Regions from separate parts of the Paenibacillus sp. TSM33 genome, predicted to be linked through region 2. Evidence: riboswitches for the same ligand, from Rfam matches in the RefSeq annotation. Region 2 holds a riboswitch; the other holds the start of a gene.

Region 1 (3,406 bases), on a different contig from region 2:
CATAGACGCGGCCTCTAGCCTGGGTCTGATATCGGATGGTATAGGCTGAATCTACGTCGAAGTTGAATTGAAGTTTGAACCCGTTACGGTCGGGATAATCAACCGGAATGACGGTGTACGCCCACGATGGAAGCTCCTCCAGTGTATTTCCCTTAAATACTTTCAAAGAACCGGGCAGCAAATTTTGGGTCTTGTTGAAATGATCAATTAAAAGGGCTTTGGCTTCGGGAATTTTTGTCTCGCCGAAGTTATATCTTATGGCCCATGTGAGTGTTTGCGTGGCATGATCATACTTTTCAACTTTTTTGGATAAAAATTCACCACGCTCCACCTGAACAGTAGCGGTGGCAGCAACGTTATCTATCGCATCTCCTGAAAGCGTCGCTGTGTTGGAAAAGCGAGTTTCGTTGCCGGTAATGTGCGTGGAGTATTGGATCTGATAGGCAGTGCTGATGCTCGCATCTTGAAAACGAATTGCAAATCCGGTCCCGGCTTGATCCGATTCAATGGCGTATTTACTCGTATTCACTAGTTCTTTAACAATGGTCGTGCCATCGATATTGACTTGCAGATGATAGAGTCGGATAGAGCCTCTCACGAGTTCCAGTCCTGAAGGAGTTGGATCGGTAATGAGGGCGTGTTTAACGGTGTTTAGCTGTTTGTTCACATCAATGGCCCAGTCGATCTGGTGGGTGCCATTTATTTTCCCTTGCTTGCTTAAGGTTGGTCCTGACTGGGGTTTTACATTTACGATGACCGTTTGAACCCCGTCTTTAATGGGAATCGCAATGATGACCTCTGTACTGCCTTTCACCGTTTCTTTTGTGAATTGGGTTTTAATTTGCAGTTTGCCGCTGACATGGGAATGGTTCTCTACATATTGGTTAAAGGTCATGATGACCTTACCCTGACGATCTACTGTAAAGAGCCCCACGGTCCCGTCTGTAGTCACTAGCGGAGATGAGATATCAGTGTAGATGACAAACTGTTCTGGTAAGTGAAAGGTGAAGGTATCCCCTGCTTTATAAGTATTGTCAGGAAGCTCCCATTCATAGCCAAGTTGGATGGCTGATCCGATGTCGAACTTACTATCGGGATTATATACCGCATCAATGATACGTCCAGCTTCGTCCTTCAAAATCAACTTCGTTAGTATACTCTGGGGAGCAGCTTCATTTTGAGACTTTGAATGAGTTGCTCCTTGAACAGAAGGGATAGTGTTTGAAGGGACCTCCTTAGCAGGTTCAGGGTTTGGGACCGCATATACAGCATCCGTAACGGTTGTAGGATCGGATACAGCACTCTGCGGCAGTTCAGGGGCTGGAGGATCTGCGTAAGCCAGCGTGGTGCTGAAAAAGCTTTGGACAATGAGCAATAAGGCAATAATCATGACATTTATTTTTGTTCCCATGCTCCAAGTGATTCTCCTGTTCATCGTAATATGGCAAGCTTCGGCGGTTGTTGTTATATTGTTTTCCTTCCCTCCTCCTAGTTCGAAATTAGTATATTCAGCATGCTAGGTTGACATGACTACCCCAACAGAAAAAAACCTTGATCATAGTGATCAAGGTTTTCTCTTCGAGAGAGGTATAGCGATATTTGTGATGGAGCTATGTAAAAAAGGCATAATAAAAAGCTCGTTCACCTGGTAACTGGCTGCCATCCGAGGAGGAAGGCCCTATAGTTTTGCGTCACTGTCTTTCGACAGCTTTGCCATTAGCTTGAATAGCTTGTTCGTCTATCGTCTATCAAACGGAGTACATGAGACCTCCTATTTACAGTTTGGAGCGGTTTCCCCATTTTTTACGGAAGGAATGAGGTGTTTCCCCTACATGTTCCTTGAATAGGTTGATAAAATGGCTCGTATTGGGAATCCCAACGTACCTTGCGATATCCACAATGGATATGTCACTGGTTTTAAGCCATCCCTGAGCGGCTGTGATCCGGACATTAATGAGATAATCAATTGGAGAAAATCCAATCTGTTTTTTGAAATTTTTAGCAAGATTAAATTTGTTTAGGTTGAACATGTCCGCCAGTGAGTCTAGCGTAATTCGTTCACAATAGGACTGGTCCAAGTACTGCTGCACCCGACGTACTTCGCTGAGCGTTCCAGCATTTACATGCCGCTGATCATAAGGATGCTGCAAAATGTACGTCAGTATTTCACCAATGAGTCTGGACGTTAGCAGCTCGCCGGAAAGGCTCCGATCAGACTGTCCGCAGATTAGAGCATGCAGCTTGTCCAATATAATAGACGGATTGTGCACGGATATTACCGGTTTATTATGCTTGGCAAATTGTTCGTAAAAATGCTCGATGAGGTTGCCGTACAGGTATAAGCTGATAAACTCCCAGGCTTCATCACCGGAGGTGCTGTATTGTACATATTCCTCGCAATTAACAAAAAACAAATCATGAGGCTTTAAAATATATTTCTTGTCCTGGTACAGTAACTCTCCCTTACCAGACAGCGTAAAAACAAGCAAAAAGGAGGTGAGCTCTTTCCTTTCTATTGTAAAATCAGAGGTTTTTTGGAAATATCCTAATTCCTGAATATATAAAAGGGATTGCTTGGCAAAAGCGGAGGGGGTGCGCACAATTACGACAGGTTCGCCGTTCCAGAGGCCCTCGATGTTTTTTTGGTCTGTTGTCATATTCAATTCCTTTACAAAAAAGCAATTTTATCTAGCTTATCTTGGTTTGTTTTACCAATATATAATGGCTGATTAAACATGATTTACTATTTAATAAAAGTTTATTTTATCACATTAAATATGTCTAATATCAAAATTTGCACTTTATAACATTAAATATGTCTATATATCAAATTAAGTGTGTTAGTTTTATAGAAGCCTCGCTTCTTATGGATATTCAACTTGGTCATCCGTATAAAAGGTCGAATATTGTTGAAAGAATTCTGAGGTCATCATGGATTCAAATCCTTTCTGGGGTCAAATATAGAATAGGGCTGAAAATAATATCTTACATGCCCATTCAACTTTTCTATTCACTTCTCCTTTCGGTTTAAGAAATTTAGGACTTGGTTCTGATAAAATGGTTCGTAAGGCTTATTATTAAAAATGAGATTTTGGACCCAATGTTCTGATTTGGTTCACGAACATGAATGTAAAAAAGAGAGATATATGCATAAAAAATTACGCAAAAAATGTTCTTATGTGTTGAATTAAATTACTCTCAACTTTGGAAATTACACAGGCAATGATATGATGGGTAATACATGTATAAGTGCTTAACTTACTCGATAGTTAGTTTGGAGGATTACAGAATGGAAAAACCCAAAAATACGAAAACCGCAGCGGCTTGGTCGCTCGTTATTCTAGGGGCAGGCTTTGCAGCCACGGTGCCCTTCCAGCAATATGGGTGGGCTCGTTTGTTAGCGGGA
Region 2 (3,406 bases):
TGCGGGTGTTTCGCCTGATGAAATTATAGCTATATTGCCTGTAGATCCTTATGTAGAGGATGCTTTCTTTGCTTCCGTAGCCCAACTGGAACATACACTTCAGGAGAGTGAAGGCAAGCTTGCATTAATCGGGGTTGTCCCTTCCTATCCTTCAGAGAAATACGGTTATATTATTCCGAAAAACGATGCCACTCAAGGTAGCACAGGCTATCGCGAAGTGAGCCATTTTCAAGAGAAACCCGACCGGGAGCAGGCGGAGCGTCTGATTGAACGCAATGCTCTATGGAACTGCGGGGTTTTTGCATTCAAATTAAGCTATTTGCTGGATATCCTGGCATCCAAGGGTTTGCCGCTGAATTATGAAGAAATGCAAAAGCAATACGCATCTCTGGAGAAAATCAGCTTTGACTACGAAGTCGTTGAGAAAGAGAAGGACATTGTTGTTCTTCCCTATGATGGTTTTTGGAAGGATTTGGGCACCTGGAATACGCTCACAGAAGAAATGTCTAATCAGCAAGTGGGCAGAGGTGTAGTAACGGAGGATTGTGTCAATACAAGCCTTATTAATGAGTTGGACATTCCGGTAGCGATCATTGGAACGAATGATCTGATTGTAGCCGCTAGCCCAGATGGTATTCTTGTGACCAATAAGGCAGAAAGCCCACGCATCAAGGAAGTGCTCAAGGCTCATGATCAGCGTCCAATGTATGAAGAACGTCGTTGGGGGCAGTATCGAGTTGTAGACTATGTAAAGTATGACGAGGGTAATGAGGTACTGACCAAACGAATCCGCGTACACAAAGGTAAAAATATCAGCTACCAGCTTCACTTCAAACGAAGCGAAATCTGGACCATTATTAGCGGCGAAGCGGAAATTATTTTGAATGAGAAGCTGCACAAAGTGAAGGCCGGTGACGTAGTCCGTATCCCTGAAGGAACCAAGCATAGTATTTTGGCTGTAACCGATGTGGATTTTATAGAGGTGCAGACTGGCTCTGAGTTGGTTGAAGAGGATATTGTACGCTTTTGCATGGATTGGAATGAAATTGCCCGTCATCAATTTATCTCATAATCGTTTTCGTAAAAACGAAATAAAGAAGATTTGATGAAAATTTATAACCCAAACTGTCGAAATTGGGCGAAAACCTGTAAATTCATGAACATGACCTATTAAATTTTGGTAAAAAAAAGTCGATACTTAGGTTAAGAAGGAATCCAAACTCCTTCCAACGATAAACGCAGCCCTGTCGAAAGGCAGGTACGCAAAGCTAAAGGGCCTTCCCGTAAGGATGGCAGCCTGGCTACCGAAAGGAAGAGCAAAAGTGAGATTCAATTTTATTCCTCTGTATCGACTGATACGTCATGTACTCCCCGTAGTTATAATTTTTTCTTTGTTTCCCGTCGGATTTGGTGATTCTCTGTCTGTGGTGAATGCCGCTTCATTACAACCTGTTAATTCGGACGCTTGTACTCAGGCCCGTGAACTATACAATTATTTACTCAGCATCTCTGGAAAGAAAACAGTCACTGGTCAGCATGATTATTTGGAAAGTCCAGATGAATTAAGCAACAAGGTCCAAAAAATCAGCCAGGCGTATGTGGGTCTGCACGGCTATGAGATGGGAGCCATCTCCGGTCAATCTGACGCTACAGAAGCAGCACAACGTAAAAATGTCGTCGATAGCGCTATTCGTTGGAGCAGAGCAGGTGGCATTGTGACGATGACTTTTCATGAAGCGCTGCCGGGTAGACCGCTGACTTGGGCCAATGTGCAGGCCAAAGTAAGTCAGGCGGAGTTCAATAAATACGTCACGCCAGGCACTACGCAGTATAACCTCCTCATTGCCGATCTGGATAAGGTCGCTGTATCGTTAAAGCAGCTTCGTGATGCAGGGGTTCCCGTATTGTGGAGACCTTACCACGAAATGAATGGTGACTGGTTCTGGTGGGGAAACAAAAACAATTTCAATCAGCTATGGAATATCATGTACGACCGTTTTGTTAACACGCATCAATTGAACAATCTGCTGTGGGTGTGGAGTCCCAATGCTCCCAATTCCTACACTGTCCCGTATACCCCAAAATATCCGGGGGATGACAAAGTGGATATTTTGGCAGTAGACATCTACAACAATGATTTTAAGCAAAGTCATTATGATGGACTGCTCGAGTTGGCACGGAATAAGCCGATTGCCATTGGCGAGCACGGTGAGATACCTAGTTCTGAGGTGTTGCAGGCTCAGCCAAAATGGGTGTATTCCATGACTTGGGGCAAGATGCTGACCGAGAATAACACAACCACTCAAATACAGGATTATATGAACGATGCGAAGAGTTTGACACGGGATGATGTGAAAAATGGGCTGGCTGCAATCCAACAACCTGGGACAGATGTACCGACCTTACCGGATGAGGGACAAAGTGAGCCTCTCCCAGCTTCACCAGTAGTGATTGCTCCTCCAGCTCCGACTCCTCCTTCCGTTCCTGATGTAGTATATGTGAACGGGCTGCGAGGCGAATATTTCAACAATATGAATTTGAGCGGCAGTCCTGTTTTGATCCGTACAGACAGCAAGCTGGACTACAACTGGCGCGCCATTGCTGCTGATCCAAAGGTAAATGCCGACCAGTTCTCGGTTCGCTGGACGGGTAAAATCAAGCCGCAATACTGCGAGACCTATACGTTCACAACCATATCCGATGATGGTATTCGTGTATGGGTGGACGGCAAGTTAGTGATCGATAGTTGGTTCAAACAAAGCTGGACAGAGCGAAAAGGCAGTATTGCTTTGGAAGCAGGTAAAATGGTAGATCTAAAAGTAGAATACTATGATGAAAAAGGCGATGCGATGGCACGTCTGATGTGGGAAAGTCAGCATGAAGCGAAAGCGGTGGTTCCCGGAAACGCTTTGTTTCTTCCTTGATAGATACTCTTTCCCGGTCAAAAATTTTGAGGAGAGAGGGTGTATCATATGATGAAAAAATGGTTGACCCATAGGTATACGGTCGTATTATCCGGATTACTAGGGGTCGCAGCTCTAGCCATGATCGCTTGGTTTATATACACGCCTTCAAAAAGTGTAGAATTGCAGACAGATAAGGTAGCGGCGGCCAGTCCAGTATGGAAGCTGGGCCAGAGGGATGACTCTTCAGCGGAATTTAAAGGAGTGGTCGGTAGGGATAATATCGAAATTTCTGTAGCAGCAGCTTCTACCGAATCATCTGCTAAAGGAACATTATCGGCGTTATCGGAAGCAGAGAGTACAACAGTTCCGGTATTGCTCAGCAGTGGAGATATTCCTCCCGGTTTGAATGCATCTACGAATCCAGAACTAACACTTCAATATAAGCTGAATCAGGTTCCTCCCAATGGTATGATATTCCGTGTTCGGATTTTGGATGCGGG

What was found. Region 2 has a riboswitch for cyclic di-GMP ahead of ACN6NF_RS05935 (glycosyl hydrolase). Riboswitches for the same ligand answer to the same signal wherever they lie in the genome.
Region 1: it holds a riboswitch for cyclic di-GMP, as region 2 does, so the genes downstream of both, ACN6NF_RS01805 (collagen binding domain-containing protein) here and ACN6NF_RS05935 (glycosyl hydrolase) in region 2, are expected to answer to the same signal.

The regions. Positions count from the first base shown of each region.
Region 1 covers NZ_JBLZXB010000005.1:32,459-35,864, forward strand. The annotation lists gene ACN6NF_RS01805 (collagen binding domain-containing protein) at 1-1,411, opposite strand, end outside; cyclic di-GMP riboswitch class I at 1,645-1,725, opposite strand; gene ACN6NF_RS01810 (AraC family transcriptional regulator) at 1,776-2,657, opposite strand; gene ACN6NF_RS01815 (DUF445 domain-containing protein) at 3,290-3,406, shown strand, end outside.
Region 2 covers NZ_JBLZXB010000010.1:458,972-462,377, forward strand. The annotation lists gene ACN6NF_RS05930 (sugar phosphate nucleotidyltransferase) at 1-1,072, shown strand, start outside; cyclic di-GMP riboswitch class I at 1,228-1,309, shown strand; gene ACN6NF_RS05935 (glycosyl hydrolase) at 1,323-2,924, shown strand; gene ACN6NF_RS05940 (hypothetical protein) at 2,973-3,406, shown strand, end outside.